DNA from 4 places in the Rossellomorea marisflavi genome. Region 3 is predicted to be linked to each of the others. Evidence: a T-box and tRNA genes for the amino acid it is inferred to sense, from the RefSeq annotation. Region 3 holds a T-box; the other regions hold tRNA genes.
What was found. A T-box is a leader RNA that pairs with one kind of tRNA and senses whether it is charged. The one in region 3 lies ahead of pheS (phenylalanine--tRNA ligase subunit alpha), so its partner is inferred to be a tRNA-Phe.

Region 1 (7,154 bases), 720 kb from region 3:
CTTTCTGCTTCATTGAAGACCCCGTACTCGACGTTTAAGGAAGAAGAGGAGCTGGACTTCACCGATGCAACGGAAAACCAGCTCGATCTGACCATCGATTTCTCAGGGAAATACGTCTTCCTTGATGAATATGACAGTGAAGAGGTGTCTGCACTCCTCATCAATGGGAAGAAGATGAAAGATCAGGTGAAATATGAGACGCCGATCGGACCGTTCCCGACGGACGGTTCAGTAGAAATCGTCGCCGAGCATACGGTCAAGGATAAGACATATACGTCCGATGCTATCAAAGTGACGAATCTTTCTTCTGACTATCTGTACTTTGAGTATCCTGAACTCATCAAGGAGCAGGATGCTGCATGGTACAGCCCATGGGACGAGGAAGAAGAGGAGCCTGATGTGGATGCCGAACTGACGGAGTTCATAGAAGACTACACCTATGCAATCGTAGAAGCCAGGAACACCGGGGACTTCTCCGGTGCCGCAGCATACCATGACCCAGACGGTGAAGCATACGGACAGGCTGAACAGTACGCAGCGGACCTGTTTAAGGCCGGTACAAAAGAAGATGTCATCGATGTGACCGTCGGTGATATTGAAGAAGACGGCGATGCCTACATTGTTCACCTCGAAGACACTTTCAGCATCACGAAATCCGACGGCAGTGAGAATGAGAGTACGTTTGATACGATCTACAAAGTGATATCGACTGAAGATGGCTATCAGGTCAATAAGCTGATCGATACGGACGAACAATAGATATGAAATGCATGAAGAAGATGATTCCCATCCAAGAGGGGATCATCTTTTTTTATGAATCGATCCTCTATCTACCATATTGATAGAAACGATGTGTCGGACTGAACGGGATTTTAGAAAAAGACCACTATCAGTGAGGGAAATCACGTTATAAAAGGAGTGCTGCCGGGGGAACGGCCGCTCACAGGGACGTTTGACGGAAGCTATTCCACCTTTAAAGAAAAACAAGATCTTTCCTTCAATGAAGCCTGTGAAAATGAACTTGAGGTGAGCATTGATTTTGGAGCGGGATATGTCTATGTCGATGAGTACGATGAAATCAGCGTGCTACTCATTAATGGAAAGAAGCAAGAAAAGCTTCCACATGATACGCCACTCGGCCCATTTGCGACCGATGGTTCTGTCACAGCTACAGGGGAGTTCGAGTATAAAGGAAAAACCTATAAGTCTGTCCCGCAGAAGATTCAAACGTCCGGACCTAATTTCCTAACGTTTCAGTATCCCGAGCTTGATGACATTCGCGAAGCAGAGGAAGAAGCTTTCGAACAGGAAGCTATAGAGGCTCTGGAAGCAGAAGAAACGGAGGGAAATATCCGCACCTTTATAGAAGATTATACGTATGAGAGCGCACATGCGAGGAACGAGGGGGATTTTTGGCTAGTCGAGTACATGCATCATCCCGATGGAGAAGCTTACGCAGAGTCCAGGGATTTTATTGAGTATCTTTATGAAAATGATATAAAGGAGGAAGTCATTGATTTTAAGGTTATTAGTATAGAAGAAGACGGTAGCGATTACCTCGTCACCACACAGGAGACCTTCGATATCTACGATTCGTCTGGAGATGTGTCCCGTAAAAGCTACAAGACAACGTATGGATCACAGATTCTGCCGGCGTCCTGCAGGTATGGGAGCTGATCGAGACCAATGAAATCTAAGGGGACTGCCCGGTGAAGGCGGGGCAGTATGGTTGCCACATTAAACTTTACATCATTCAAACCCGTCCTTAGCATAATCTTTACATTCCTTTGATAAACTAAAGGCAACAAGATTAACCAACCAGGAGGGATCGCGATGCTTCGTACATTTTTAAGGGAATGGCATAAGTTCTGGTTCTTCACCTTCAATTACCGTCTGGATACGACCCACGACAGCAGTTTGTTGAATAAATATCAGGAAAAATCCAGATATCACGGAGACAAACTTGTACAGCTCTTGTAGCTGTCTTTTTTATTTTTAGAAAACCACCACATTTATATTGTGGAAACACTCCTATATGTGGTATCTTAATCTTCTAGCAGTCAACCGGCTGAAAAAAAACGAACTCGTTCGGTGAAATATTTTTGAAAAGAAGTTGACTTCTGCGAAATAAGATGATATAGTAATTCTTGTCCTTAAGAGACGCATACATAACGGCCCATTGGTCAAGCGGTTAAGACACCGCCCTTTCACGGCGGTAACACGGGTTCGAATCCCGTATGGGTCACCATTTGGAGGATTAGCTCAGCTGGGAGAGCATCTGCCTTACAAGCAGAGGGTCGGCGGTTCGATCCCGTCATCCTCCACCATAGTTTTTTCACGAAGCGCAAGCGGAGTGACAATAACTTACCATTAAGTTCTTAACCTTTGCGCAGATGTTAAGGCAAAGCGAAAAGAACGATTATACACCATGCCGGTGTAGCTCAACTGGTAGAGCAACTGACTTGTAATCAGTAGGTTGGGGGTTCAAGTCCTCTTGCCGGCACCACTTTTGTTCGATTGGTTTGGACAAAGCAAGCAGAACGAGCCATTAGCTCAGTTGGTAGAGCATCTGACTTTTAATCAGAGGGTCGAAGGTTCGAATCCTTCATGGCTCACCATTTGTATCATGCGGGTGTGGCGGAATTGGCAGACGCACCAGACTTAGGATCTGGCGCCGCAAGGCGTGGGGGTTCAAGTCCCTTCACCCGCACCATATGCGGAAGTAGTTCAGTGGTAGAACACCACCTTGCCAAGGTGGGGGTCGCGGGTTCGAATCCCGTCTTCCGCTCCATTATTGTTGCCTCGCCGCATTGGCGGACCGACAGAAGCACAGGTTTACAATCCTTCATTGGATTCACTTGATGCAGGATAATAAATACGTGCGCCCGTAGCTCAATTGGATAGAGCGTTTGACTACGGATCAAAAGGTTAGGGGTTCGACTCCTCTCGGGCGCGCCATTATATCGGGAAGTAGCTCAGCTTGGTAGAGCACTTGGTTTGGGACCAAGGGGTCGCAGGTTCGAATCCTGTCTTCCCGACCACTTTCTTTGGGGCCTTAGCTCAGCTGGGAGAGCGCCTGCTTTGCACGCAGGAGGTCAGCGGTTCGATCCCGCTAGGCTCCACCAACGATCCTTTGATCGAACATATAGGTTATTCATCATGGCGGTGTAGCTCAGCTGGCTAGAGCGTACGGTTCATACCCGTGAGGTCGGGGGTTCGATCCCCTCCGCCGCTATTTACATACGGTTATGCTTTGGACCCTTAGCTCAGTTGGTTAGAGCAGACGGCTCATAACCGTCCGGTCGCAGGTTCGAGTCCTGCAGGGTCCATTTATACATACGGAGGAATACCCAAGTCCGGCTGAAGGGATCGGTCTTGAAAACCGACAGGGGTGTCAAAGCCCGCGGGGGTTCGAATCCCCCTTCCTCCTCCATATTTCCTTTCATCTTTTATCGTCGCGGGGTGGAGCAGTTCGGTAGCTCGTCGGGCTCATAACCCGAAGGTCGCAGGTTCAAATCCTGTCCCCGCAATACCATGTTGATCCGAGAGGATCGGGATGTAGTGACAATGATAGCTTTGCTATCGCAGCACATTGATGTTTATTTCGCTAATGCGAATACTAATGATAGCTATTTTGCTATCGCAAAAAGCTTTGGTCCGGTAGTTCAGTTGGTTAGAATGCCTGCCTGTCACGCAGGAGGTCGCGGGTTCGAGTCCCGTCCGGACCGCCATTTATCTTTTTTATATGTAACAAAGACCTTTTATGGCTCAGTAGCTCAGTTGGTAGAGCAATGGACTGAAAATCCATGTGTCGGCGGTTCGATTCCGTCCTGAGCCACCATTGATGGAGGGGTAGCGAAGTGGCTAAACGCGGCGGACTGTAAATCCGCTCCTTCGGGTTCGGCAGTTCGAATCTGCCCCCCTCCACCATTTGTTTTCTTGAACTAGGTTCAAGTATAGAACGATCTATATAGGGGCATAGTTTAACGGTAGAACGAAGGTCTCCAAAACCTTTGGTGTGGGTTCGATTCCTACTGCCCCTGCCAAAAAAACACATGGCGATTGTGGCGAAGTGGTTAACGCACCGGATTGTGGTTCCGGCATTCGTGGGTTCGATTCCCATCAGTCGCCCCATATTATTGGGCTATAGCCAAGCGGTAAGGCATCGCACTTTGACTGCGACATGCGTTGGTTCGAATCCAGCTAGCCCAGCCAATAAGGCGGTATAGCCAAGTGGTAAGGCAGAGGTCTGCAAAACCTTCACCACCGGTTCAAATCCGGTTACCGCCTCCAATTTTATTTTTTTTCAGCACCTGCCGGTGTGGCGGAATAGGCAGACGCGCACGACTCAAAATCGTGTTCCGTAAGGAGTGCCGGTTCGACCCCGGCCACCGGTACCATTTTCAATTTAACATGCGGGTGTAGTTTAATGGTAAAACCTCAGCCTTCCAAGCTGATGTCGTGGGTTCGATTCCCATCACCCGCTCCAATTTATTTTCATGCGGGCCTATAGCTCAGCTGGTTAGAGCGCACGCCTGATAAGCGTGAGGTCGGTGGTTCGAGTCCACTTAGGCCCACCATCTACCATTCCGCAGTAGCTCAGTGGTAGAGCTATCGGCTGTTAACCGATCGGTCGCAAGTTCGAATCTTGCCTGCGGAGCCATTTCTTTTTAAAATTTTTTGAAAAAGTTTGAAAAAGAAGTTGACTTCTGCGAAGTTAATTGGTAAGCTGGTAATTGTTGCTGAGGCAATGTCGTCAAAAACTTTTTAAAATAAAGTATTGACAACAAACATCGATTACTGTAATATAGTAAGGGTCGCTTCGAGAGAAGCACTTGATATTTGAACCTTGAAAACTGAACAAAACAAGACAAACACGTCAACGTTAATTCTAGATTTATTTTTAAAAGAGCTATTCAAACTTTTTATGGAGAGTTTGATCCTGGCTCAGGACGAACGCTGGCGGCGTGCCTAATACATGCAAGTCGAGCGGATCGATGGGAGCTTGCTCCCTGAGATCAGCGGCGGACGGGTGAGTAACACGTGGGTAACCTGCCTGTAAGACTGGGATAACTCCGGGAAACCGGGGCTAATACCGGATAACACCTACCCCCGCATGGGGGAAGGTTGAAAGGTGGCTTCGGCTATCACTTACAGATGGACCCGCGGCGCATTAGCTAGTTGGTGAGGTAATGGCTCACCAAGGCGACGATGCGTAGCCGACCTGAGAGGGTGATCGGCCACACTGGGACTGAGACACGGCCCAGACTCCTACGGGAGGCAGCAGTAGGGAATCTTCCGCAATGGACGAAAGTCTGACGGAGCAACGCCGCGTGAGTGAAGAAGGTTTTCGGATCGTAAAACTCTGTTGTTAGGGAAGAACAAGTGCCGTTCGAATAGGGCGGCGCCTTGACGGTACCTAACCAGAAAGCCACGGCTAACTACGTGCCAGCAGCCGCGGTAATACGTAGGTGGCAAGCGTTGTCCGGAATTATTGGGCGTAAAGCGCGCGCAGGTGGTTTCTTAAGTCTGATGTGAAAGCCCACGGCTCAACCGTGGAGGGTCATTGGAAACTGGGGAACTTGAGTGCAGAAGAGGAAAGTGGAATTCCAAGTGTAGCGGTGAAATGCGTAGATATTTGGAGGAACACCAGTGGCGAAGGCGACTTTCTGGTCTGTAACTGACACTGAGGCGCGAAAGCGTGGGGAGCAAACAGGATTAGATACCCTGGTAGTCCACGCCGTAAACGATGAGTGCTAAGTGTTAGAGGGTTTCCGCCCTTTAGTGCTGCAGCTAACGCATTAAGCACTCCGCCTGGGGAGTACGGTCGCAAGACTGAAACTCAAAGGAATTGACGGGGGCCCGCACAAGCGGTGGAGCATGTGGTTTAATTCGAAGCAACGCGAAGAACCTTACCAGGTCTTGACATCCTCTGACAACCCTAGAGATAGGGCTTTCCCCTTCGGGGGACAGAGTGACAGGTGGTGCATGGTTGTCGTCAGCTCGTGTCGTGAGATGTTGGGTTAAGTCCCGCAACGAGCGCAACCCTTGATCTTAGTTGCCAGCATTCAGTTGGGCACTCTAAGATGACTGCCGGTGACAAACCGGAGGAAGGTGGGGATGACGTCAAATCATCATGCCCCTTATGACCTGGGCTACACACGTGCTACAATGGACGGTACAAAGGGCTGCAAGACCGCGAGGTTTAGCCAATCCCATAAAACCGTTCTCAGTTCGGATTGTAGGCTGCAACTCGCCTACATGAAGCTGGAATCGCTAGTAATCGCGGATCAGCATGCCGCGGTGAATACGTTCCCGGGCCTTGTACACACCGCCCGTCACACCACGAGAGTTTGTAACACCCGAAGTCGGTGAGGTAACCTTTTGGAGCCAGCCGCCTAAGGTGGGACAGATGATTGGGGTGAAGTCGTAACAAGGTAGCCGTATCGGAAGGTGCGGCTGGATCACCTCCTTTCTAAGGAAGATTTACTAAAACGTTTGACGACGTCGAAGTTTTGTTCAGTTTTGATGGTTTAAATCCATCTTCTATATTGTTCTTTGAAAACTAGATAAAGTTTTATTGATAGTCAAGAAATTACCGAGTATCGCCATTTTAGGTTTTTAACCAATTCGGTTAAGTTAATAAGGGCGCACGGTGGATGCCTTGGCACTAGGAGCCGACGAAGGACGGGACTAACACCGATATGCTTCGGGGAGCTGTAAGTGAGCTGATCCGAAGATTTCCGAATGGGGGAACCCACTGTTCGTAATGGAACAGTATCCTTGCTTGAATACATAGAGCATGGAAGGCAGACCCAGGGAACTGAAACATCTAAGTACCTGGAGGAAGAGAAAGCAAATGCGATTCCCTGAGTAGCGGCGAGCGAAACGGGATTAGCCCAAACCAAGAGGCTTGCCTCTTGGGGTTGTAGGACACTCTATACGGAGTTACAAAGGAACGGGGTAGACGAAGAAGTCTGGAAAGGCTCGTCAAAGAAGGTAACAACCCTGTAGTCGAAACTTCGTTCCCTCTTGAGTGGATCCTGAGTACGGCGGGACACGTGAAATCCCGTCGGAAGCTGGGAGGACCATCTCCCAAGGCTAAATACTCCCTAGTGACCGATAGTGAACCAGTACCGTGAGGGAAAGGTGAA
Region 2 (7,154 bases), 200 kb from region 3:
CGACATCCTTCCAGTAGCCTTCGAACGGATAAGCCATCAGCTTTTTCTTTTCATCAAGGAGAAGGGGAATGACGTCCTTTCCGAAATCATGTGTGGAGCGTGGATTGCGGTCATCCATCTCCAGGTATTCTTTCAGAAGTGACCAGTTGAAGATATAGATGCCCATGGAAGCCAGATTACTCTTAGGGAACGGCGGTTTTTCCTCGAACTCGGTCACCCTCATGGCTTCATCGGTATTCATCAAACCGAACCTGCTCGCCTCATCCCATCCGACCTCAATGACCGAAATCGTGACGTCCGCTTTCTTTTCGATATGATAATCGAGCATCTTGCTGTAATCCATTTTGTAAATATGATCTCCCGAAAGAATCAGCACATATTCCGGATCATACTGCTCGATGTAGTTCACGTTCTGGAAGATGGCACTGGCAGTCCCTGTATACCAGCGCATCTCGGAGGATTCTGCATAAGGAGGAAGCACCGTGACCCCCCCGTTCCGTCGGTCGAGATCCCACGCACTGCCGATCCCGATATACGAATTCAATACCAACGGTTGATACTGAGTCAGAACCCCCACTGTATCAATGCCGGAATTCGTACAATTACTCAATGTGAAGTCGATGATACGGTATTTGCCTCCAAAGGGCACCGCCGGTTTCGCCAGGCTCTTCGTCAATGAATTCAACCTGCTCCCTTTGCCTCCTGCCAACAACATTGCCACACATTTGCCGTTACCCATGCTAGCATCTCCCCTCATATGATTGGTTTTAAATAAACAGCTCCATAAGGCGGTATCGTCATTTCAATTGATCCCTCTTTCCCGTGATAGGCCCCTTTCGTGACAAGAAGGGGGTGGGGATTGATTTGATGTGAGCCTCCAAAGCGTTCTTCATCGCTGTTCAAGATCTCTTGATATGCTTTCACAAGGGGCACCCCCACCCTATAGTGGTGGTAGGCTTCCTTGCTGAAATTACAGATGATGATCAGATGCTCTCCCTCTGAATGCCGGATGAAAGAGAAGATCTGCTGATTGGCATTATTGACATCGATCCATTCAAAACCGTCACTCCGATGGTCCCACTGGTGAAGCGGTGTTGCACCTCTATATAGATGCAGCACTTCTTTGAAATATGAGTTGAATTTGTGATGAAAATCGTAACTCATCAAATGCCAGTCCAACTGCTCCAGGTCCTTCCATTCGGCAAAGGGAGCCAGTTCACTTCCCATGAACAGAAGCTTTTTACCTGGATGACCTGTCATGAACGCAAGGAGCAGCCGATACTGGGCAAACTTTTGCCAATGATCCCCCGGCATCTTATCCAGCAATGACCTCTTCCCATGGACCACCTCATCATGTGAGAAAGGCAGGATATAGTTTTCCGAAAACGCATAGAGGATGGAGAACGTGATGAGGGAATGAAGCCCTCTTCTTTCTTCCGGTGTCGCTTCCATGTAGGTGAGCACATCATTCATCCAGCCCATGTTCCACTTATAGCTGAAGCCAAGCCCCCCGTAGTGAACCGGAGAGGTGACCTGGGGCCAATCGGTGGAATCCTCCGCCATCATCAGAAAGGCAGGGTCAAACTCAAACACGGATGTGTTCAACCGTTTAAGGAATTCCAGTGCCCCCTCATTCGCAGCCGACTCCCCCTGATTCGCCCAGTAAATGATGTTCGCAACGGCGTCGACCCTGAAGCCGTCGATGTGGTACTTCTCCATCCAGAAACGGGCATTGGATAGGAGAAAGCTCCTTACTTCTCCTTTTGCGAGGTCGAAGTTGACCGTACCCCATGTATGATTCTCACGGTCACTATCCCTGGCATATTCATAGGCGAAGGATCCGTCGAATTGATACAGTCCATGGGCATCCTTGCAAAAATGACCGGGTACCCAATCCATGATGACGCCTATTTGATGAGCATGGCATTCATTCACAAACGCCATGAACTCATGGGGTGAACCATATCTGCTTGTGGGAGCATAATAGCCTGTCCCCTGATAGCCCCACGAACGATCGAATGGATGCTCGGTCACCGGCAGGATTTCAATATGGGTGAAGCCGTGTTCCTTCACATGCGGAATCAGTTCATCCGCGAGCTCTGAATAGGTAAGAAAACTGCCATCCCTCTTCTTTTTCCATGTTCCCAAATGGACTTCATATATGAACATTGGTTGATCAAATCGATTATGTTTCTCTTTCACCTTCATCCAATCGCGATCGCTCCACTTAAACCCTTCAAGGTCGTACACCACACTTGCAGTTCGCGGTCTGACTTCAGAGGAGAATCCATATGGATCAGCTTTCATCCTACGTTCTCCTGAAGCAGTCACAATCTCATATTTATACGTTGAGCCGGTCAAGTCTTCATCAACCCGGATCATCCATACACCTTCCTGATTGATCCTCTTAAGCTCAAATCCCCTTCCGTTCCAGTTATTGAAAGAACCAACCACTGAAATCGATCTTGCCTCGGGAGCCCAAACGCAAAAATCAGTTGAAATGCCTGCTTTCACATGGCACCCCATAAAACGATAGGCATGCTGCATATTCCCTTCATGAAACAAAAAAACGTCATAATCTGTTAGGGACAACGTGTCCATATCCTCACCTACCATCATCAATCTCCTTACTTATTTCTTTCATCATATAAGAATTCCTTCATTTCATCATCTCCCATTTGCGACAATATTTGTTAGCTCACCACGAAAAACACCATAAAAAGGATGAAACCCTCGAATGACAAGGTTTTCATCCCATTTATATCCTTTTATTTGTCGTTATTTGTCGAAATATTTTAAAAATTTTAAACACATTACAAGTTGAAAACAAGTCAGATATAGAAATCAATGCCAATCCATGCAAAAAAAAAGATGTGTCGAAGATTGCCTCGACACATCTTTTTCGTATTATGACCCATACGGGATTCGAACCCGTGTTACCGCCGTGAAAGGGCGGTGTCTTAACCGCTTGACCAATGGGCCGCTTTATGGCGGAGAAGGAGGGATTTGAACCCTCGCGCCGGTTGCCCGACCTACACCCTTAGCAGGGGCGCCTCTTCAGCCACTTGAGTACTTCCCCATATTGGCTCCGCAGGCAAGACTCGAACTTGCGACCGATCGGTTAACAGCCGATAGCTCTACCACTGAGCTACTGCGGAACAATGAAAAATGGTGGGCCTAAGTGGACTCGAACCACCGACCTCACGCTTATCAGGCGTGCGCTCTAACCAGCTGAGCTATAGGCCCACAAATAAAAATGGAGCGGGTGATGGGAATCGAACCCACGACATCAGCTTGGAAGGCTGAGGTTTTACCATTAAACTACACCCGCAAAAAAAATGGGGCGACTGATGGGAATCGAACCCACGAATGCCGGAACCACAATCCGGTGCGTTAACCACTTCGCCACAACCGCCACAATCATATGGTGGCTCAGGACAGAATCGAACTGCCGACACATGGATTTTCAGTCCATTGCTCTACCAACTGAGCTACTGAGCCGCATCTAAATAAAATATAAATGGCGGTCCGGACGGGACTCGAACCCGCGACCTCCTGCGTGACAGGCAGGCATTCTAACCAACTGAACTACCGGACCAACTTTTTTTCGCGCTAGCGAAAATTAAGATCAATGTACTGCGATAGCAAAATAGCTATCAATAGTATTCGCGCTAGCGAAAGTAAAGATCATTACTTATGTATTGCAGTCACTACATCCCGATCCTAACGGATCAAGATGGTATTGCGGGGACAGGATTTGAACCTGCGACCTTCGGGTTATGAGCCCGACGAGCTACCGAACTGCTCCACCCCGCGACGATAAAAGATGAAAAATATGGAGGAGGAAGGGGGATTCGAACCCCCGCGGGCTTTGACACCCCTGTCGGTTTTCAAGACCGATCCCTTCAGCCGGACTTGGGTATTCCTCCGTATGGTGAGAACTATGGTGGACCTTGTAGGACTCGAACCTACGACCGGACGGTTATGAGCCGTCTGCTCTAACCAACTGAGCTAAAGGTCCCTAGTGGTAGCGGCGGAGGGGATCGAACCCCCGACCTCACGGGTATGAACCGTACGCTCTAGCCAGCTGAGCTACACCGCCTCGTAAAACGAGTATTTCCTGGTTCTCTAACATTATAAATGGTGGAGCCTAGCGGGATCGAACCGCTGACCTCCTGCGTGCAAAGCAGGCGCTCTCCCAGCTGAGCTAAGGCCCCAAAGAAAGTGGTCGGGAAGACAGGATTCGAACCTGCGACCCCTTGGTCCCAAACCAAGTGCTCTACCAAGCTGAGCTACTTCCCGATCATGGCGCGCCCGAGAGGAGTCGAACCCCTAACCTTTTGATCCGTAGTCAAACGCTCTATCCAATTGAGCTACGGGCGCATATATGAAATTCACTGGTGCCGAGGACCGGAATCGAACCGGTACGGTAGTCACCTACCGCAGGATTTTAAGTCCTGTGCGTCTGCCAGTTCCGCCACCCCGGCTAGGGCAATTATGGAGCGGAAGACGGGATTCGAACCCGCGACCCCCACCTTGGCAAGGTGGTGTTCTACCACTGAACTACTTCCGCATATGGTGCGGGTGAAGGGACTTGAACCCCCACGCCTTGCGGCGCCAGATCCTAAGTCTGGTGCGTCTGCCAATTCCGCCACACCCGCATGATATAAATGGTGAGCCATGAAGGATTCGAACCTTCGACCCTCTGATTAAAAGTCAGATGCTCTACCAACTGAGCTAATGGCTCGTGCTGCTTTTCTATAATGGACAAATACCCATAAGAAAATACAAAAGAACATAAAAAAGTGGTGCCGGCAAGAGGACTTGAACCCCCAACCTACTGATTACAAGTCAGTTGCTCTACCAGTTGAGCTACACCGGCAAGGTGTATGGTGTATTCTTTTTGCTTTGCCTTAGCTACATTGCAAAGGTTAAAGCTTCTTTATGGTACGTTATTTTCACTTCGCTAACGCTTCGTGAAAAAACTATGGTGGAGGATGACGGGATCGAACCGCCGACCCTCTGCTTGTAAGGCAGATGCTCTCCCAGCTGAGCTAATCCTCCGTATGTACCGCCTGGCGACGTCCTACTCTCACAGGGGGAGATCCCCCAACTACCATCGGCGCTGAAGAGCTTAACTTCCGTGTTCGGCATGGGAACGGGTGTGACCTCTTCGCCAATGTCACCAGACAGGTATTCCATTGAAAGAATTGTTCTTTCAAAACTAGATAAAGGGTTGATAGTCAATCATTACCGGCGTATCGTCCAGTCCGGGAGACGCGAAGCGCCTCCTTCGTCTTACTTTGGTTAAGTCCTCGATCGATTAGTATCAGTCAGCTCCATGTGTCGCCACACTTCCACCTCTGACCTATCTACCTGATCATCTTTCAGGGATCTTACTCACATAAAGTGATGGGAAATCTCATCTCGAGGGGGGCTTCATGCTTAGATGCTTTCAGCACTTATCCCTTCCGCACATAGCTACCCAGCGATGCCTTTGGCAAGACAACTGGTACACCAGCGGTGCGTCCATCCCGGTCCTCTCGTACTAAGGACAGCTCCTCTCAAATTTCCTGCGCCCACGACGGATAGGGACCGAACTGTCTCACGACGTTCTGAACCCAGCTCGCGTACCGCTTTAATGGGCGAACAGCCCAACCCTTGGGACCGACTACAGCCCCAGGATGCGATGAGCCGACATCGAGGTGCCAAACCTCCCCGTCGATGTGGACTCTTGGGGGAGATAAGCCTGTTATCCCCGGGGTAGCTTTTATCCGTTGAGCGATGGCCCTTCCATGCGGAACCACCGGATCACTAAGCCCGACTTTCGTCCCTGCTCGACTTGTAGGTCTCGCAGTCAAGCTCCCTTGTGCCTTTACACTCTGCGAATGATTTCCAACCATTCTGAGGGAACCTTTGGGCGCCTCCGTTACTCTTTAGGAGGCGACCGCCCCAGTCAAACTGCCCACCTGACACTGTCTCCCACCCCGATAAGGGGCGCGGGTTAGAATGTCAACACAGCCAGGGTAGTATCCCACCGACGCCTCCACCGAAGCTAGCGCTCCGGCTTCCAAGGCTCCTACCTATCCTGTACAAGCTGTGCCAAAATTCAATATCAGGCTACAGTAAAGCTCCACGGGGTCTTTCCGTCCTGTCGCGGGTAACCTGCATCTTCACAGGTACTATAATTTCACCGAGTCTCTCGTTGAGACAGTGCCCAGATCGTTACGCCTTTCGTGCGGGTCGGAACTTACCCGACAAGGAATTTCGCTACCTTAGGACCGTTATAGTTACGGCCGCCGTTTACTGGGGCTTCGATTCGCACCTTCGCTTGCGCTAAGCACTCCTCTTAACCTTCCAGCACCGGGCAGGCGTCAGCCCCTATACTTCGCCTTACGGCTTCGCAGAGACCTGTGTTTTTGCTAAACAGTCGCCTGGGCCTATTCACTGCGGCTCTCTCGGGCTTGCACCCTACCAGAGCACCCCTTCTCCCGAAGTTACGGGGTCATTTTGCCGAGTTCCTTAACGAGAGTTCTCTCGCTCACCTTAGGATTCTCTCCTCGCCTACCTGTGTCGGTTTGCGGTACGGGCACCATCTTCCTCGCTAGAGGCTTTTCTTGGCAGTGTGGAATCAGGAACTTCGCTACTATAATTCGCTCGCTATCACAGCTCAGCCTTCACGATGATGGGATTTGCCTCATCATCAGCCTAACTGCTTAGACGCACATATCCAGCAGTGCGCTTACCCTATCCTCCTGCGTCCCCCCATTGCTCAAATGGAAGAAAGGTGGTACAGGAATATCAACCTGTTGTCCATCGTCTACGCCTATCGGCCTCGACTTAGGTCCCGACTAACCCTGAGCGGACGAGCCTTCCTCAGGAAACCTTAGGCATTCGGTGGATGGGATTCTCACCCATCTTTCGCTACTCATACCGGCATTCTCACTTCTAAGCACTCCACCAGTCCTTACGGTCTAGCTTCGCAGTCCTTAGAACGCTCTCCTACCACTGACACCAAACGGTGTCAATCCACAGCTTCGGTGATACGTTTAGCCCCGGTACATTTTCGGCGCAGAGTCACTCGACCAGTGAGCTATTACGCACTCTTTAAATGGTGGCTGCTTCTAAGCCAACATCCTGGTTGTCTAAGCAAC
Region 3 (7,154 bases):
ACGTAGGTTGCGTCGAGATCAAGGTCTTTTTCCACTTCCGGATGGGTGGCACCGACGAAACCGATGACTTCATCGTTCAAGAGGATTTCCGCTGTCCGTCCTGGGTGTAATCCATCGATGACGGCTTGACGGTAGCTGATGGCATCAGATACGCCAAGGTTCTCGAACATTCCTTCGAGGATCCCTTTTGCCACGTAGAAGTCAACAGGCTTCTTCTCACCCTGCCAAAGATGCGAATGCCACAGACCGGCAAGGGCCCCTGCAATGTGCTCCTCTTCCCGTGGAAGTTCTTCCCCTTCGTTCAGGAACACGGCTCCGACTTCATAGAACGCGAGGCTGTCGTTTTGACGGGCCTTATTGTACGAAATGACTTCAAGAAGCTGCGGGACGATGCTCAGGCGCAGGTTGCTCCGTTCTTCACTCATCGGCATGAGGAGGCGGACCGGCTCTTTCACATCAAGTGCGTATTGAGTCGCTTTCTTGTCGTTCGTCAGGGAGTAAGTGATCGCCTGAAGGAGACCTGCTCCTTCCAGGTAGCGGCGGACAGCGCGACGTTTCGCCTGATATGGGCTTAAACCTCCTGCTGTGGATGCCCCTTGAGGAAGGGTCATCGGGATGTGGTCATAGCCGTAGAGGCGTGCCACTTCTTCCAATAGATCTTCCTGAATCGTGATGTCGCCTCTTCTTGTCGGAGCCGTCACGTGGAAGGTATCACCGCTTACTTCAACAGGGAATCCGAGACGTCGGAAGATGCTTTCCACTTCCTCAGCGGTGATGGCTGTTCCGAGTGAAGCGTTGATCTTCTCAAGGGTGATGGATACGCGGGCCGGGTGGACGGTCATTTCATCAAAGAGGACCGTGCCTTCGAGGACTTCTCCTCCGGCATACTCAGCCATGAGCTCGGCGGCACGTTCTCCCGCTTTCAGGACGCGCTCGGGATCGACGCCTTTTTCATAACGTGTGCTCGCTTCACTGCGGAGCCCGTGATGCTTGGAAGCCCCCCTCACAATGGCGCCTGTGAAATACGCTGCTTCCAATAGGACGGTGGTGGTGTCCTGCTGGACTTCAGAGTCTGCTCCGCCCATGACGCCGGCGAGGGCGACTGGTGCCTTGCCATTCGTGATGACAAGTTGATCATCAGACAGTGTGCGCTCCGTATCATCGAGTGTCACGATCTTCTCGCCATTATGCGCACGGCGGACGACGACTTCTTTTGATCCGAATCGGTCATAGTCGAAGGCATGAAGTGGCTGACCGTACTCAAGGAGTACGTAGTTCGTGATGTCGACGACATTATTATGCGGTCGGATGCCCGCTGCCATGAGGGCGTGCTGCATCCATGCTGGTGATGGGCCGATCTTCACGTTCTTGATGATCATTGCTCCGTACAGTGGATTGTCATCTTTCGCTTCCACGCGGACAGACACGTAGTCTGACGCTTTCTCGCCGGACCCGCTTACGGAGGGTTCCGGAAGCTTCACATCACGGTCAAGGATGGCTGCCACTTCGTAGGCAACACCAAGCATGCTCAAGCAATCCGAGCGGTTCGGGGTGAGTCCGAGTTCAAGGATGGAATCATCCAAGCTCAAGCGCTCCACTGCATCGGCTCCGACTTCTTCACTTTCAGGGAATACATAGATCCCGTCAGCATGCTCCTTCGGGACAAGCTTGCTTTCCACGCCGAGCTCTTGAAGGGAACAAATCATCCCTTGGGAAACCTCTCCGCGGAGCTTCGCTTTCTTGATCTTGAAATTGCCGGGAAGGACAGCGCCTACCTTGGCAACGGCCACTTTTTGGCCTTTGGCGACATTCGGTGCCCCGCAAATGATCTGAACGGGTTCTTCTTCTCCGACATCCACGGTGCAGATATTCAGTTTATCCGCATCGGGATGCTGTTCGCATGTGAGGACATGGCCGACGACGACACCCTTGATGCCGTCCCCGATCCGCTCCACTCCTTCTACCTCGATCCCGCTGCGGGTGATCTTTTCGGCAAGTTCTTCAGGTGTGACACCTGACAGGTCCACGTAGTTTTCCAGCCATTTATATGAAACGTACATTCTTGTACCTCCTATCGATTTGTCCGGTGCGTCATGCGCCCCCGTTTATTCCTTCTCGCTGAACTGTTTGAGGAAACGCGTATCGTTCGTGTAATAGTGACGGATATCATCGATTCCGTACTTCAGCATGGCAATCCGTTCAGGTCCCATCCCGAAGGCGAACCCTGAGTACTTGCTTGAATCGAATCCGGCCATTTCCAGTACATTCGGATGGACCATTCCAGCACCGAGGATCTCGATCCAGCCGGTCCCTTTACATACGCGACATCCTTCACCGCCACAGATCTTACAGCTGATATCCATTTCGACGGAAGGCTCCGTGAATGGGAAGAAGCTTGGACGTAGTCGGATTTCCCGGTCTTCCCCGAACATCTTCTTGGCAAATACATTCAACGTTCCTTTAAGGTCACTCATGCGGATGTGTTCATCGACGACAAGCCCTTCGATCTGTGTGAACTGATGGGAATGGGTCGCATCATCGGTGTCGCGGCGATACACTTTCCCAGGGCAGATGATCTTGATCGGTCCTTTTCCATCTGCCATCTCCATCGTCCTTGCCTGTACAGGGGACGTATGGGTGCGGAGGAGCGTTTCTTCCGAGATATAGAATGAATCCTGCATATCCCGGGCCGGGTGTCCTTTCGGCAGGTTAAGCGCTTCGAAGTTGTAGTAGTCCTTCTCCACTTCGGGACCTTCGGCAATCGTATAGCCCATACCGATGAACAGATCTTCGATTTCCTCGACGATCATGGTAAGGGGATGGTGATTCCCGCTTTTCACAGGGCGTCCTGGGAGGGTCACGTCGATTGTTTCCGATTGGAGCTTCTTCTCCACTGCTTCCTTCTCAAGGATGGCCTGCTTCGCTTCGATGGTCTCGGTGATGGCTCCGCGGACCTCATTGGCGAGGGCACCCATTTTCGGACGCTCTTCTGCAGAGAGTTTCCCCATGCCTTTCAGCGCTTCTGTCACGGGGCCTTTTTTGCCGAGATAGGCAACGCGCACATCATTCAGCGCTTTTAAATCCTGTGCTTCATTTACTTTTTCGATTGCTTCCTGTTGAAGGGATCGTAATGTTTCCTCCATGGAACATCCTCCTTTTTATCTTGCGGTCTCAGTGGACCGGTCCTTTTTTGACCAAATAAAAAAACCCCATCCCGGAAAGGGACGAGGTTTGATCGCGGTACCACCCTTATAAGCAGGCAGCGTTCGCCCACTCACTTCATTCGGATAACGGCATACGCCGGTACATCATTACATTGCTTGGGCAATGGTCCCGATGCCAACTCGAGAGGTGAAATTTCACAGCTGTCCTTCATAAGAGTGCTTTCAGTCGAGGCACTCTCTCCCTGGAGGAATTCCAGATGCTACTTTCCTCTTTCAACGTTTTTCGTATATGAGAACTATTATAGTGAATTATCGGGGAGAATTCAAACCCTTTTCGGTGTCTTCTGATTAAAATGATACATGAGGATGCCTGCAGCAATAGCCACATTCAATGATTCACTCTGCCCGAAAATCGGGATGTAGAGATTTTGATCCGTCATCTTCAATGTATGGGGGGACATTCCGTTTCCTTCGTTCCCCATGATAAGGGCGTATGATGCAGCAGGCTCGACGCCTGTGTATTCCACCCCGTTCTCAAGGGCCGTGCCATAAACCGGGATCCCACGCTCCTGCAGCTCCGGGATCAGCTCGTCAAGATCCATCCGCACGATCGGCAGGTGGAAATGACTGCCCTGGGCAGAGCGAAGGACTTTTTGGTTATAAGGATCCACCGTCCCCTTCCCGAGGACGACCATGTCGATCCCTGCCGCATCAGCCGTCCGGATGATGGTCCCGATATTACCGGGATCCTGGAGCCCGTCCAGGAGAAGGAAGGTACTCGCTTCGACTATGTCTTCCTCCCGTTCCTGCTGCCGGCAGATGGCAAAGATCCCTTGGGTGGTCTCCGTATCGGCGAGAAGGCTTCCGACCTCAGCTGATACGGTGGTGATGGATTCGGCCTCAAAGATCCTAGGCACCTCCACTCCTTCCACGACGACCAGTTCCTGCACGACACCATCCTGCTTCAACGCTTCCTCTACAAGATGGAATCCTTCGATGATATAGGTACGGGTGAGATCCCGTTCTTTTTTGGTCAACAGCTTCTTCCATTGTTTCACGATGGGGTTTTTTGAGGATTGAATATACTTCAATCGTATCCGCTCCTTCAACGTTCTATTCAAATGTCCATTATACCTCAACTTCCATACATAATATACGGGATTTGAGAGACGATAACAATGAATTCCTCATCAACCATAAAGGAGCTGGGCATAATGAGCTTGAACTTACGCAAAGCGATCATACACAATGTGCAGGGCAATTCACAGGATGAACTGAGAGATACCATCGTAGACGCCATTCAGGGAGGCGAAGAGAAGACGCTCCCAGGACTGGGTGTACTCCTCGAGGTTTTCTGGCAGAACGCTGATCCGAACGAACAGAAGATGGTCCTTGAAAAGCTTGAGAATTCCCTTCAACAGCCTCATTAAAACGAATGGCGCGCCTTCATGCAGAAGGCGCGTTTTTCATTTCACTCCAAAAGCCCCATCCCGTGGACGTTTGAGTGAAATCGTGAGTGGTAAAGAAAGGCTAAAAGCTTCGAAAGGGGAAGGAACCAAATGGGTAAAGATAACAGAGCACTCCTCGTGATCGATATGATCAATACGTTCGACTTCGACGGAGGGGAAAACCTGCTTGACCATACCCTTGACGTCGTCGATCCGATCCGGGATCTGAAGAAAAAGGCGAAAGATGCGGGTATCCCCATCATCTATGTCAACGATAATTATGGTCTATGGCAGGACAATATGAACGATATCATCGAGCACTGCAAAAAAGGGAAGGGTAGAGAAGTCATCGAGCGGCTTCACCCCGACACAGATGATTACTTCATCATCAAGCCGAAGCATTCCTGTTTCTTCGGGACACAGCTTGAAATCCTCCTTCACCAGCTGGATATCCAGCACTTGATCCTGACGGGGATCGCGGGGGATATCTGCGTCCTGTATACGGCGAATGATGCATATATGAGAGAATATGAGCTTTCCATCCCGACCGACTGTGTCGCTTCAGAGACGACTGAAGATAATGATAATGCCTTCCGGATCATCACCAAGACGATCGGGGCAGATCTGACCGACTCCCACAAGGTCGATTTCAATCACTGATCATTAGCATGCAAAAAGAGGCGCCCGCGGGCGCCTCTTTTTGATCAATCATACGTAATTTTATCGACGGTTTCACGGTCGAGCTTCTTGATGACCTCCGTGATGAGTTTCACCGCATTTTCGTAGTCATCACGATGAAGCATGGCAGCATGACTGTGGATGTAGCGGGTGGCGATGGTGATGGACAGGGCCGGTACCCCGTTCGCCGTCAGATGGATCGAACCTGAATCGGTCCCTCCCCCGGCGATGCTATCGTATTGATACGGGATGCCCAGTTCGTCTGCCGTTCTGGTGACGGCATCACGCAGGCCTTTATGGGAAACCATGGACGCATCATATAGGATGATCTGTGGGCCATCTCCCATTTTACTTGATGCTTCCTTATCGGAGATTCCCGGTGTATCACCGGCGATCCCGACATCCACACCAAAGGCGATGTCCGGCTGGATTTTCGCAGCAGATGTGCGGGCACCGCGGAGTCCGACTTCCTCTTGGACCGTTCCGACACCGTACACGATATTCGGATGATCGGCATCCTTAAGGTTTTTCAGTACATCGATGGCAATCGCACAGCCGATGCGGTTATCCCATGCTTTTGCAAGGAGCATCTTTTCATTGTTCATCACCGTGAACTCGAAGTATGGAACCACCATATCTCCCGGTTTGACTCCCCATTCCGCTGCTTCTTCGCGGCTGGAAGCACCGATATCGATGAACATATCCTTGATGTCAACCGGCTTCTTACGCGCTTCAGGAGGAAGGATATGAGGTGGCTTTGAACCGATCACACCCGTGATTTCCCCGCTATCGGTCACGATGGTCACCCGCTGGGCAAGCATTACCTGGGACCACCAGCCTCCGACGGTTTGAAAACGCAGGAAGCCCCTGCCGTCGATCTGGGTCACCATGAAGCCTACTTCGTCCAGATGACCGGCCACCATGATCTTCGGACCGTTCTCCAAACCGGTCTTCTTCGCAATCAGGCTTCCCAGGTTATCCGTAGTGATTTCATCGGCAAATGGCTCTATGTATGTTTTCATCACGTTCCGCACTTCGCGTTCATTTCCCGGTACTCCCTTGGCATCGGTCAAATCCTTGAGCATCGTCAACGTTTCGTCAAGTTTCGTCATTGTTTCGCCCCCCTAAATAATAGTCACCTTTATTATACTTGAAAGCTTCAGATTCATCAAAATATTCATTAATACCCTTCTTGCTGACGCTGATAATTCACTTCATTCTTCTTCAGGTAGGATTTAAAGATGTCTTCCGACTTGAACCCGAGGACCCGTCCAAGCTGAAGAAACTGTTGGAAGAGTGCGAGAAGGTTCTCAATGGAGCGCTCCTCCGAGAATCGGTTCACTTCACTGTACACCTTGAGGAATTCCTCTGTCGGATCCCCCTCTTCCAGTACCTCGGGCTCATCGATGGAACGGATGCCGATGTCGATTCCAAGGGAGAGGATGAAGTGGATTCCGTCTACATACTCTTCCAAGATGACCTCTTGCTCGGAAGGGGCCTTCTTGCTCCAAAACTTGAAGCACCTCGTTTCATTCGCCAATTCCCCGAGTTCGACGAGGAGGGCCAGGATTTTTTTATCGACCAGGTCGGCGTCTTGAAGTCCGTGCTCACTTTCGATGTGCCGATCCAGTTCATTCTGCATATTCAATAGCTGATTCCAATCCATTGTGCTCACCTTTCCTTTCTACACTATCTAGTATGACAAATTTTCAGAGGAATTTTAAATAAAACGAAACCTTTTTTTTATCCATCCGTATGTACATGAAGAATCCATATGCCTACGGAGGTAATCTTCATGTTTTTACTGATCCGACTGGTCCTTTTATTGCTCATTATCTATCTTCTGTACCGCTGTGTGAAATAT
Region 4 (7,154 bases), 1.6 Mb from region 3:
TTTCTTAAGTCTGATGTGAAAGCCCACGGCTCAACCGTGGAGGGTCATTGGAAACTGGGGAACTTGAGTGCAGAAGAGGAAAGTGGAATTCCAAGTGTAGCGGTGAAATGCGTAGATATTTGGAGGAACACCAGTGGCGAAGGCGACTTTCTGGTCTGTAACTGACACTGAGGCGCGAAAGCGTGGGGAGCAAACAGGATTAGATACCCTGGTAGTCCACGCCGTAAACGATGAGTGCTAAGTGTTAGAGGGTTTCCGCCCTTTAGTGCTGCAGCTAACGCATTAAGCACTCCGCCTGGGGAGTACGGTCGCAAGACTGAAACTCAAAGGAATTGACGGGGGCCCGCACAAGCGGTGGAGCATGTGGTTTAATTCGAAGCAACGCGAAGAACCTTACCAGGTCTTGACATCCTCTGACAACCCTAGAGATAGGGCTTTCCCCTTCGGGGGACAGAGTGACAGGTGGTGCATGGTTGTCGTCAGCTCGTGTCGTGAGATGTTGGGTTAAGTCCCGCAACGAGCGCAACCCTTGATCTTAGTTGCCAGCATTCAGTTGGGCACTCTAAGATGACTGCCGGTGACAAACCGGAGGAAGGTGGGGATGACGTCAAATCATCATGCCCCTTATGACCTGGGCTACACACGTGCTACAATGGACGGTACAAAGGGCTGCAAGACCGCGAGGTTTAGCCAATCCCATAAAACCGTTCTCAGTTCGGATTGTAGGCTGCAACTCGCCTACATGAAGCTGGAATCGCTAGTAATCGCGGATCAGCATGCCGCGGTGAATACGTTCCCGGGCCTTGTACACACCGCCCGTCACACCACGAGAGTTTGTAACACCCGAAGTCGGTGAGGTAACCTTTTGGAGCCAGCCGCCTAAGGTGGGACAGATGATTGGGGTGAAGTCGTAACAAGGTAGCCGTATCGGAAGGTGCGGCTGGATCACCTCCTTTCTAAGGAAGATTTACTAAAACGTTTGACGACGTCGAAGTTTTGTTCAGTTTTGATGGTTTAATTGGTTTTTTTACGAAGCGCAAGCGGAGTAAAAGAAACTTCCATCATTATATTGTTCTTTGAAAACTAGATAAAGTTTTATTGATAGTCAAGAAATTACCGAGTATCGCCATTTTAGGTTTTTAACCAATTCGGTTAAGTTAATAAGGGCGCACGGTGGATGCCTTGGCACTAGGAGCCGACGAAGGACGGGACTAACACCGATATGCTTCGGGGAGCTGTAAGTGAGCTGATCCGAAGATTTCCGAATGGGGGAACCCACTGTTCGTAATGGAACAGTATCCTTGCTTGAATACATAGAGCATGGAAGGCAGACCCAGGGAACTGAAACATCTAAGTACCTGGAGGAAGAGAAAGCAAATGCGATTCCCTGAGTAGCGGCGAGCGAAACGGGATTAGCCCAAACCAAGAGGCTTGCCTCTTGGGGTTGTAGGACACTCTATACGGAGTTACAAAGGAACGGGGTAGACGAAGAAGTCTGGAAAGGCTCGTCAAAGAAGGTAACAACCCTGTAGTCGAAACTTCGTTCCCTCTTGAGTGGATCCTGAGTACGGCGGGACACGTGAAATCCCGTCGGAAGCTGGGAGGACCATCTCCCAAGGCTAAATACTCCCTAGTGACCGATAGTGAACCAGTACCGTGAGGGAAAGGTGAAAAGCACCCCGGAAGGGGAGTGAAATAGAACCTGAAACCGTGTGCCTACAAGTAGTCAGAGCCCGTTAACGGGTGATGGCGTGCCTTTTGTAGAATGAACCGGCGAGTTACGATCCCATGCAAGGTTAAGTTGAGAAGACGGAGCCGCAGCGAAAGCGAGTCTGAATAGGGCGAATGAGTATGTGGTCGTAGACCCGAAACCAGGTGATCTACCCATGTCCAGGATGAAGTCCAGGTAACACTGGATGGAGGTCCGAACCCACGCACGTTGAAAAGTGCGGGGATGAGGTGTGGGTAGCGGAGAAATTCCAATCGAACCTGGAGATAGCTGGTTCTCTCCGAAATAGCTTTAGGGCTAGCCTCATGTTGTAAGAGTCTTGGAGGTAGAGCACTGTTTGGACTAGGGGCCCTCATCGGGTTACCGAATTCAGACAAACTCCGAATGCCAAAGACTTATCCATGGGAGTCAGACTGCGAGTGATAAGATCCGTAGTCGAAAGGGAAACAGCCCAGACCACCAGCTAAGGTCCCAAAGTATACGTTAAGTGGAAAAGGATGTGGAGTTGCTTAGACAACCAGGATGTTGGCTTAGAAGCAGCCACCATTTAAAGAGTGCGTAATAGCTCACTGGTCGAGTGACTCTGCGCCGAAAATGTACCGGGGCTAAACGTATCACCGAAGCTGTGGATTGACACCGTTTGGTGTCAGTGGTAGGAGAGCGTTCTAAGGACTGCGAAGCTAGACCGTAAGGACTGGTGGAGTGCTTAGAAGTGAGAATGCCGGTATGAGTAGCGAAAGATGGGTGAGAATCCCATCCACCGAATGCCTAAGGTTTCCTGAGGAAGGCTCGTCCGCTCAGGGTTAGTCGGGACCTAAGTCGAGGCCGATAGGCGTAGACGATGGACAACAGGTTGATATTCCTGTACCACCTTTCTTCCATTTGAGCAATGGGGGGACGCAGGAGGATAGGGTAAGCGCACTGCTGGATATGTGCGTCTAAGCAGTTAGGCTGATGATGAGGCAAATCCCATCATCGTGAAGGCTGAGCTGTGATAGCGAGCGAATTATAGTAGCGAAGTTCCTGATTCCACACTGCCAAGAAAAGCCTCTAGCGAGGAAGATGGTGCCCGTACCGCAAACCGACACAGGTAGGCGAGGAGAGAATCCTAAGGTGAGCGAGAGAACTCTCGTTAAGGAACTCGGCAAAATGACCCCGTAACTTCGGGAGAAGGGGTGCTCTGGTAGGGTGCAAGCCCGAGAGAGCCGCAGTGAATAGGCCCAGGCGACTGTTTAGCAAAAACACAGGTCTCTGCGAAGCCGTAAGGCGAAGTATAGGGGCTGACGCCTGCCCGGTGCTGGAAGGTTAAGAGGAGTGCTTAGCGCAAGCGAAGGTGCGAATCGAAGCCCCAGTAAACGGCGGCCGTAACTATAACGGTCCTAAGGTAGCGAAATTCCTTGTCGGGTAAGTTCCGACCCGCACGAAAGGCGTAACGATCTGGGCACTGTCTCAACGAGAGACTCGGTGAAATTATAGTACCTGTGAAGATGCAGGTTACCCGCGACAGGACGGAAAGACCCCGTGGAGCTTTACTGTAGCCTGATATTGAATTTTGGCACAGCTTGTACAGGATAGGTAGGAGCCTTGGAAGCCGGAGCGCTAGCTTCGGTGGAGGCGTCGGTGGGATACTACCCTGGCTGTGTTGACATTCTAACCCGCGCCCCTTATCGGGGTGGGAGACAGTGTCAGGTGGGCAGTTTGACTGGGGCGGTCGCCTCCTAAAGAGTAACGGAGGCGCCCAAAGGTTCCCTCAGAATGGTTGGAAATCATTCGCAGAGTGTAAAGGCACAAGGGAGCTTGACTGCGAGACCTACAAGTCGAGCAGGGACGAAAGTCGGGCTTAGTGATCCGGTGGTTCCGCATGGAAGGGCCATCGCTCAACGGATAAAAGCTACCCCGGGGATAACAGGCTTATCTCCCCCAAGAGTCCACATCGACGGGGAGGTTTGGCACCTCGATGTCGGCTCATCGCATCCTGGGGCTGTAGTCGGTCCCAAGGGTTGGGCTGTTCGCCCATTAAAGCGGTACGCGAGCTGGGTTCAGAACGTCGTGAGACAGTTCGGTCCCTATCCGTCGTGGGCGCAGGAAATTTGAGAGGAGCTGTCCTTAGTACGAGAGGACCGGGATGGACGCACCGCTGGTGTACCAGTTGTCTTGCCAAAGGCATCGCTGGGTAGCTATGTGCGGAAGGGATAAGTGCTGAAAGCATCTAAGCATGAAGCCCCCCTCGAGATGAGATTTCCCATCACTTTATGTGAGTAAGATCCCTGAAAGATGATCAGGTAGATAGGTCAGAGGTGGAAGTGTGGCGACACATGGAGCTGACTGATACTAATCGATCGAGGACTTAACCAAAGTAAGACGAAGGAGGCGCTTCGCGTCTCCCGGACTGGACGATACGCCGGTAATGATTGACTATCAACCCTTTATCTAGTTTTCAGGGAATAAGTATACATAAAGTATAAAAAAAACCTTGAAATTACCGCGAAGATGCGGTATAATAATACTTGTCCTTTTGAAGGACGCACATAGTCTGGTGACATTGGCGAAGAGGTCACACCCGTTCCCATGCCGAACACGGAAGTTAAGCTCTTCAGCGCCGATGGTAGTTGGGGGATCTCCCCCTGCGAGAGTAGGACGTCGCCAGGCGGTACATTCCACAGTAGCTCAGTGGTAGAGCTATCGGCTGTTAACCGATCGGTCGCAGGTTCGAGTCCTGCCTGTGGAGCCATTATATGGAGAGCTGTCCGAGTGGCCGAAGGAGCACGATTGGAAATCGTGTAGGCGGTTTATAGCTGTCTCAAGGGTTCAAATCCCTTGCTCTCCGCCATATAAGGCCCGTTGGTCAAGCGGTTAAGACACCGCCCTTTCACGGCGGTAACACGGGTTCGAATCCCGTACGGGTCACCATTTTCAAACAGAAAGAATCAGTGGAGGATTAGCTCAGCTGGGAGAGCATCTGCCTTACAAGCAGAGGGTCGGCGGTTCGATCCCGTCATCCTCCACCATTGTTTTTTCACGAAGCGAAGCGTAGTGAAAAAAACGTTCCATGCGTTCTTGAACTTAACAGGTTAAAGAATGGAATCAAACTTTTATCGTCGTGGGGTGGAGCAGTTCGGTAGCTCGTCGGGCTCATAACCCGAAGGTCGCAGGTTCAAATCCTGTCCCCGCAATACCGTTTTGATCCGAGAGGATTGGGATGTAGTGACATTGATAGCATATTTGCTATTAAAAGAACATTGATCTTTATTTTCGCTAATGCGAAAAAAAGTTGGTCCGGTAGTTCAGTTGGTTAGAATGCCTGCCTGTCACGCAGGAGGTCGCGGGTTCGAGTCCCGTCCGGACCGCCATTTTTCATTTTTAATAAAAATATGCAATGGCTCAGTAGCTCAGTTGGTAGAGCAATGGACTGAAAATCCATGTGTCGGCGGTTCGATTCCGTCCTGAGCCACCATTTTTTTGTGCCGGTGTAGCTCAACTGGTAGAGCAACTGACTTGTAATCAGTAGGTTGGGGGTTCAAGTCCTCTTGCCGGCACCACTGATTTTTTTAGCTGGAGGGGTAGCGAAGTGGCTAAACGCGGCGGACTGTAAATCCGCTCCTTCGGGTTCGGCAGTTCGAATCTGCCCCCCTCCACCATTTAGTACAGGGGCATAGTTTAACGGTAGAACGAAGGTCTCCAAAACCTTTGGTGCGGGTTCGATTCCTGCTGCCCCTGCCATGGCGATTGTGGCGAAGTGGTTAACGCACCGGATTGTGGTTCCGGCATTCGTGGGTTCGATTCCCATCAGTCGCCCCATATTTTTGTCACATTTTTCTCTGTGTGTCATATACTAACAGTGGGCTATAGCCAAGCGGTAAGGCATCGCACTTTGACTGCGACATGCGTTGGTTCGAATCCAGCTAGCCCAGTAGTGCGGAAGTAGTTCAGTGGTAGAACACCACCTTGCCAAGGTGGGGGTCGCGGGTTCGAATCCCGTCTTCCGCTCCATAGAAAAATGGCGGCATAGCCAAGTGGTAAGGCAGAGGTCTGCAAAACCTCTATCACCGGTTCAAATCCGGTTGCCGCCTCCATATTGTTTTTAGACGCTTGCCGGTGTGGCGGAATAGGCAGACGCGCACGACTCAAAATCGTGTTCCGTAAGGAGTGCCGGTTCGACCCCGGCCACCGGTACCATAAGCGGGTGTAGTTTAATGGTAAAACCTCAGCCTTCCAAGCTGATGTCGTGGGTTCGATTCCCATCACCCGCTCCATCTTACATATTCAGACTTCCAACAGATTTGTTGGAAGTCTTTTTTTGTATTGCAGGAGAGAATATCTGGAAACCCCATCCGTCTCCTTATATACTGGACATAACGTATAGATCATTAGGGGGAAAACGCATGAACATTCAATCTATCCAGTTGAGCAGCAACCCGCAATCGACGCTTACAGCTTATTTATTGGATACAACCAAGCGTATGAAAAACATTACCACCCGTCCTGCCGTTCTGATCCTGCCGGGAGGAGGGTATTACTATACATCCGACCGGGAGGCAGAGCCTGTAGCCATGGCATACTTGTCAGAAGGCTATCATGCATTCACCCTACGTTATTCGGTAGGAGAAGCCAAGAGGTTTGAAGATTCATTCAGGGATGCTGAGGAAGCTTTAGCTTATATCAGGAATCATGCCTCTGAATTAGGAGTGGATCCTGAGCGTATCGCGGTAGTCGGCTTTTCCGCTGGGGGGCATCTGGCCGCTTCGCTGGGTACCATGGGTACCTACAGACCGAGAGCCCTGATCCTTGGGTATCCTTGTATTCTTTCAAACCTTGAGGATGTGCTGGCATTCCCGGTGCCATCCCTCGAAGAGAAAGTTGATGGGAACACACCTCCTAGCTTTTTGTTTTCAACTTTTGAAGACCGGATTGTACCAGTTGAACATACGGTGGAATTCATAAGGGCCCTCACCCGTGCTGGCGTCCCCTTTGAATCTCATATTTTTCAGCATGGTGTACACGGACTTTCCCTAGGGAAGCCTTTGTCATCGGCTGGACAGCGTTCAATGGTAGACGATGATTTCTCACAGTGGTTCCAGCTCAGCATCTCCTGGCTCCACCGATTGATGGGAGACTTCCCCCTAGACCGTGAATAATAGATATAACTCACTCCCGCTTTACTCAGGCGGGGGTCTTTTTTTTGATCCCTAAAGAGGTCAATATCGTGCCCCATCCATGTCAACTCAGTTGACTATAAAAAGTAAGCGTTTACATTATAATGAAAAAAAGCGCGACCGAAGGGGGAGAAGAGATGGAACCAAAGATAGAGACGGGACCGGTCAGGCCAGAAGCACAGCTGAAGCCTGTTCCTAAAAAAGGACTTAAATGGAAGAACATATTGACCTATAGTGCCTTCGTGGGTCCGGCACTAGTGTTCTTCCTGGTT

Region 1: it encodes a tRNA-Phe, which carries the amino acid that the T-box ahead of pheS (phenylalanine--tRNA ligase subunit alpha) is inferred to sense. The anticodon was not compared.
Region 2: it encodes a tRNA-Phe, which carries the amino acid that the T-box ahead of pheS (phenylalanine--tRNA ligase subunit alpha) is inferred to sense. The anticodon was not compared.
Region 4: it encodes a tRNA-Phe, which carries the amino acid that the T-box ahead of pheS (phenylalanine--tRNA ligase subunit alpha) is inferred to sense. The anticodon was not compared.

Annotation. Positions count from the first base shown of each region.
Region 1 covers NZ_CP081870.1:3,717,567-3,724,720, reverse strand. The annotation lists gene K6T23_RS19430 (TcaA NTF2-like domain-containing protein) at 1-759, shown strand, start outside; gene K6T23_RS19425 (TcaA NTF2-like domain-containing protein) at 919-1,677, shown strand; gene K6T23_RS19420 (hypothetical protein) at 1,834-1,980, shown strand; tRNA gene K6T23_RS19415 (tRNA-Glu) at 2,174-2,248, shown strand; tRNA gene K6T23_RS19410 (tRNA-Val) at 2,252-2,327, shown strand; tRNA gene K6T23_RS19405 (tRNA-Thr) at 2,431-2,506, shown strand; tRNA gene K6T23_RS19400 (tRNA-Lys) at 2,543-2,618, shown strand; tRNA gene K6T23_RS19395 (tRNA-Leu) at 2,629-2,713, shown strand; tRNA gene K6T23_RS19390 (tRNA-Gly) at 2,717-2,791, shown strand; tRNA gene K6T23_RS19385 (tRNA-Arg) at 2,882-2,958, shown strand; tRNA gene K6T23_RS19380 (tRNA-Pro) at 2,965-3,041, shown strand; tRNA gene K6T23_RS19375 (tRNA-Ala) at 3,050-3,125, shown strand; tRNA gene K6T23_RS19370 (tRNA-Met) at 3,162-3,235, shown strand; tRNA gene K6T23_RS19365 (tRNA-Ile) at 3,256-3,329, shown strand; tRNA gene K6T23_RS19360 (tRNA-Ser) at 3,341-3,433, shown strand; tRNA gene K6T23_RS19355 (tRNA-Met) at 3,457-3,530, shown strand; tRNA gene K6T23_RS19350 (tRNA-Asp) at 3,655-3,731, shown strand; tRNA gene K6T23_RS19345 (tRNA-Phe) at 3,766-3,841, shown strand; tRNA gene K6T23_RS19340 (tRNA-Tyr) at 3,847-3,930, shown strand; tRNA gene K6T23_RS19335 (tRNA-Trp) at 3,973-4,046, shown strand; tRNA gene K6T23_RS19330 (tRNA-His) at 4,059-4,134, shown strand; tRNA gene K6T23_RS19325 (tRNA-Gln) at 4,141-4,215, shown strand; tRNA gene K6T23_RS19320 (tRNA-Cys) at 4,220-4,293, shown strand; tRNA gene K6T23_RS19315 (tRNA-Leu) at 4,316-4,400, shown strand; tRNA gene K6T23_RS19310 (tRNA-Gly) at 4,416-4,489, shown strand; tRNA gene K6T23_RS19305 (tRNA-Ile) at 4,504-4,580, shown strand; tRNA gene K6T23_RS19300 (tRNA-Asn) at 4,589-4,663, shown strand; rRNA gene K6T23_RS19295 (16S ribosomal RNA) at 4,925-6,475, shown strand; rRNA gene K6T23_RS19290 (23S ribosomal RNA) at 6,633-7,154, shown strand, end outside.
Region 2 covers NZ_CP081870.1:3,192,508-3,199,661, forward strand. The annotation lists gene K6T23_RS16640 (glucose-1-phosphate adenylyltransferase) at 1-739, opposite strand, end outside; gene glgB (1,4-alpha-glucan branching enzyme) at 754-2,601, opposite strand; tRNA gene K6T23_RS16650 (tRNA-Glu) at 2,911-2,982, opposite strand; tRNA gene K6T23_RS16655 (tRNA-Ser) at 2,989-3,079, opposite strand; tRNA gene K6T23_RS16660 (tRNA-Asn) at 3,084-3,158, opposite strand; tRNA gene K6T23_RS16665 (tRNA-Ile) at 3,170-3,246, opposite strand; tRNA gene K6T23_RS16670 (tRNA-Gly) at 3,258-3,331, opposite strand; tRNA gene K6T23_RS16675 (tRNA-His) at 3,340-3,415, opposite strand; tRNA gene K6T23_RS16680 (tRNA-Phe) at 3,426-3,501, opposite strand; tRNA gene K6T23_RS16685 (tRNA-Asp) at 3,522-3,598, opposite strand; tRNA gene K6T23_RS16690 (tRNA-Met) at 3,743-3,816, opposite strand; tRNA gene K6T23_RS16695 (tRNA-Ser) at 3,837-3,929, opposite strand; tRNA gene K6T23_RS16700 (tRNA-Ile) at 3,945-4,021, opposite strand; tRNA gene K6T23_RS16705 (tRNA-Met) at 4,026-4,102, opposite strand; tRNA gene K6T23_RS16710 (tRNA-Ala) at 4,142-4,217, opposite strand; tRNA gene K6T23_RS16715 (tRNA-Pro) at 4,226-4,302, opposite strand; tRNA gene K6T23_RS16720 (tRNA-Arg) at 4,307-4,383, opposite strand; tRNA gene K6T23_RS16725 (tRNA-Leu) at 4,399-4,487, opposite strand; tRNA gene K6T23_RS16730 (tRNA-Gly) at 4,499-4,573, opposite strand; tRNA gene K6T23_RS16735 (tRNA-Leu) at 4,577-4,661, opposite strand; tRNA gene K6T23_RS16740 (tRNA-Lys) at 4,672-4,747, opposite strand; tRNA gene K6T23_RS16745 (tRNA-Thr) at 4,807-4,882, opposite strand; tRNA gene K6T23_RS16750 (tRNA-Val) at 4,989-5,064, opposite strand; rRNA gene rrf (5S ribosomal RNA) at 5,074-5,190, opposite strand; rRNA gene K6T23_RS16760 (23S ribosomal RNA) at 5,304-7,154, opposite strand, start outside.
Region 3 covers NZ_CP081870.1:2,997,092-3,004,245, forward strand. The annotation lists gene pheT (phenylalanine--tRNA ligase subunit beta) at 1-2,060, opposite strand, end outside; gene pheS (phenylalanine--tRNA ligase subunit alpha) at 2,106-3,143, opposite strand; T-box leader at 3,218-3,450, opposite strand; gene K6T23_RS15705 (TrmH family RNA methyltransferase) at 3,488-4,255, opposite strand; gene sspI (small acid-soluble spore protein SspI) at 4,379-4,594, shown strand; gene K6T23_RS15715 (cysteine hydrolase family protein) at 4,724-5,272, shown strand; gene K6T23_RS15720 (M42 family metallopeptidase) at 5,317-6,402, opposite strand; gene K6T23_RS15725 (dUTP diphosphatase) at 6,471-6,956, opposite strand; gene K6T23_RS15730 (sigma-w pathway protein ysdB) at 7,086-7,154, shown strand, end outside.
Region 4 covers NZ_CP081870.1:1,387,290-1,394,443, forward strand. The annotation lists rRNA gene K6T23_RS07385 (16S ribosomal RNA) at 1-956, shown strand, start outside; rRNA gene K6T23_RS07390 (23S ribosomal RNA) at 1,151-4,084, shown strand; rRNA gene rrf (5S ribosomal RNA) at 4,262-4,378, shown strand; tRNA gene K6T23_RS07400 (tRNA-Asn) at 4,386-4,460, shown strand; tRNA gene K6T23_RS07405 (tRNA-Ser) at 4,467-4,559, shown strand; tRNA gene K6T23_RS07410 (tRNA-Glu) at 4,565-4,639, shown strand; tRNA gene K6T23_RS07415 (tRNA-Val) at 4,662-4,737, shown strand; tRNA gene K6T23_RS07420 (tRNA-Met) at 4,829-4,902, shown strand; tRNA gene K6T23_RS07425 (tRNA-Asp) at 5,003-5,079, shown strand; tRNA gene K6T23_RS07430 (tRNA-Phe) at 5,108-5,183, shown strand; tRNA gene K6T23_RS07435 (tRNA-Thr) at 5,193-5,268, shown strand; tRNA gene K6T23_RS07440 (tRNA-Tyr) at 5,284-5,367, shown strand; tRNA gene K6T23_RS07445 (tRNA-Trp) at 5,376-5,449, shown strand; tRNA gene K6T23_RS07450 (tRNA-His) at 5,452-5,527, shown strand; tRNA gene K6T23_RS07455 (tRNA-Gln) at 5,569-5,640, shown strand; tRNA gene K6T23_RS07460 (tRNA-Gly) at 5,645-5,719, shown strand; tRNA gene K6T23_RS07465 (tRNA-Cys) at 5,729-5,802, shown strand; tRNA gene K6T23_RS07470 (tRNA-Leu) at 5,821-5,905, shown strand; tRNA gene K6T23_RS07475 (tRNA-Gly) at 5,909-5,982, shown strand; gene K6T23_RS07480 (alpha/beta hydrolase) at 6,112-6,864, shown strand; gene K6T23_RS07485 (carbohydrate ABC transporter permease) at 7,020-7,154, shown strand, end outside.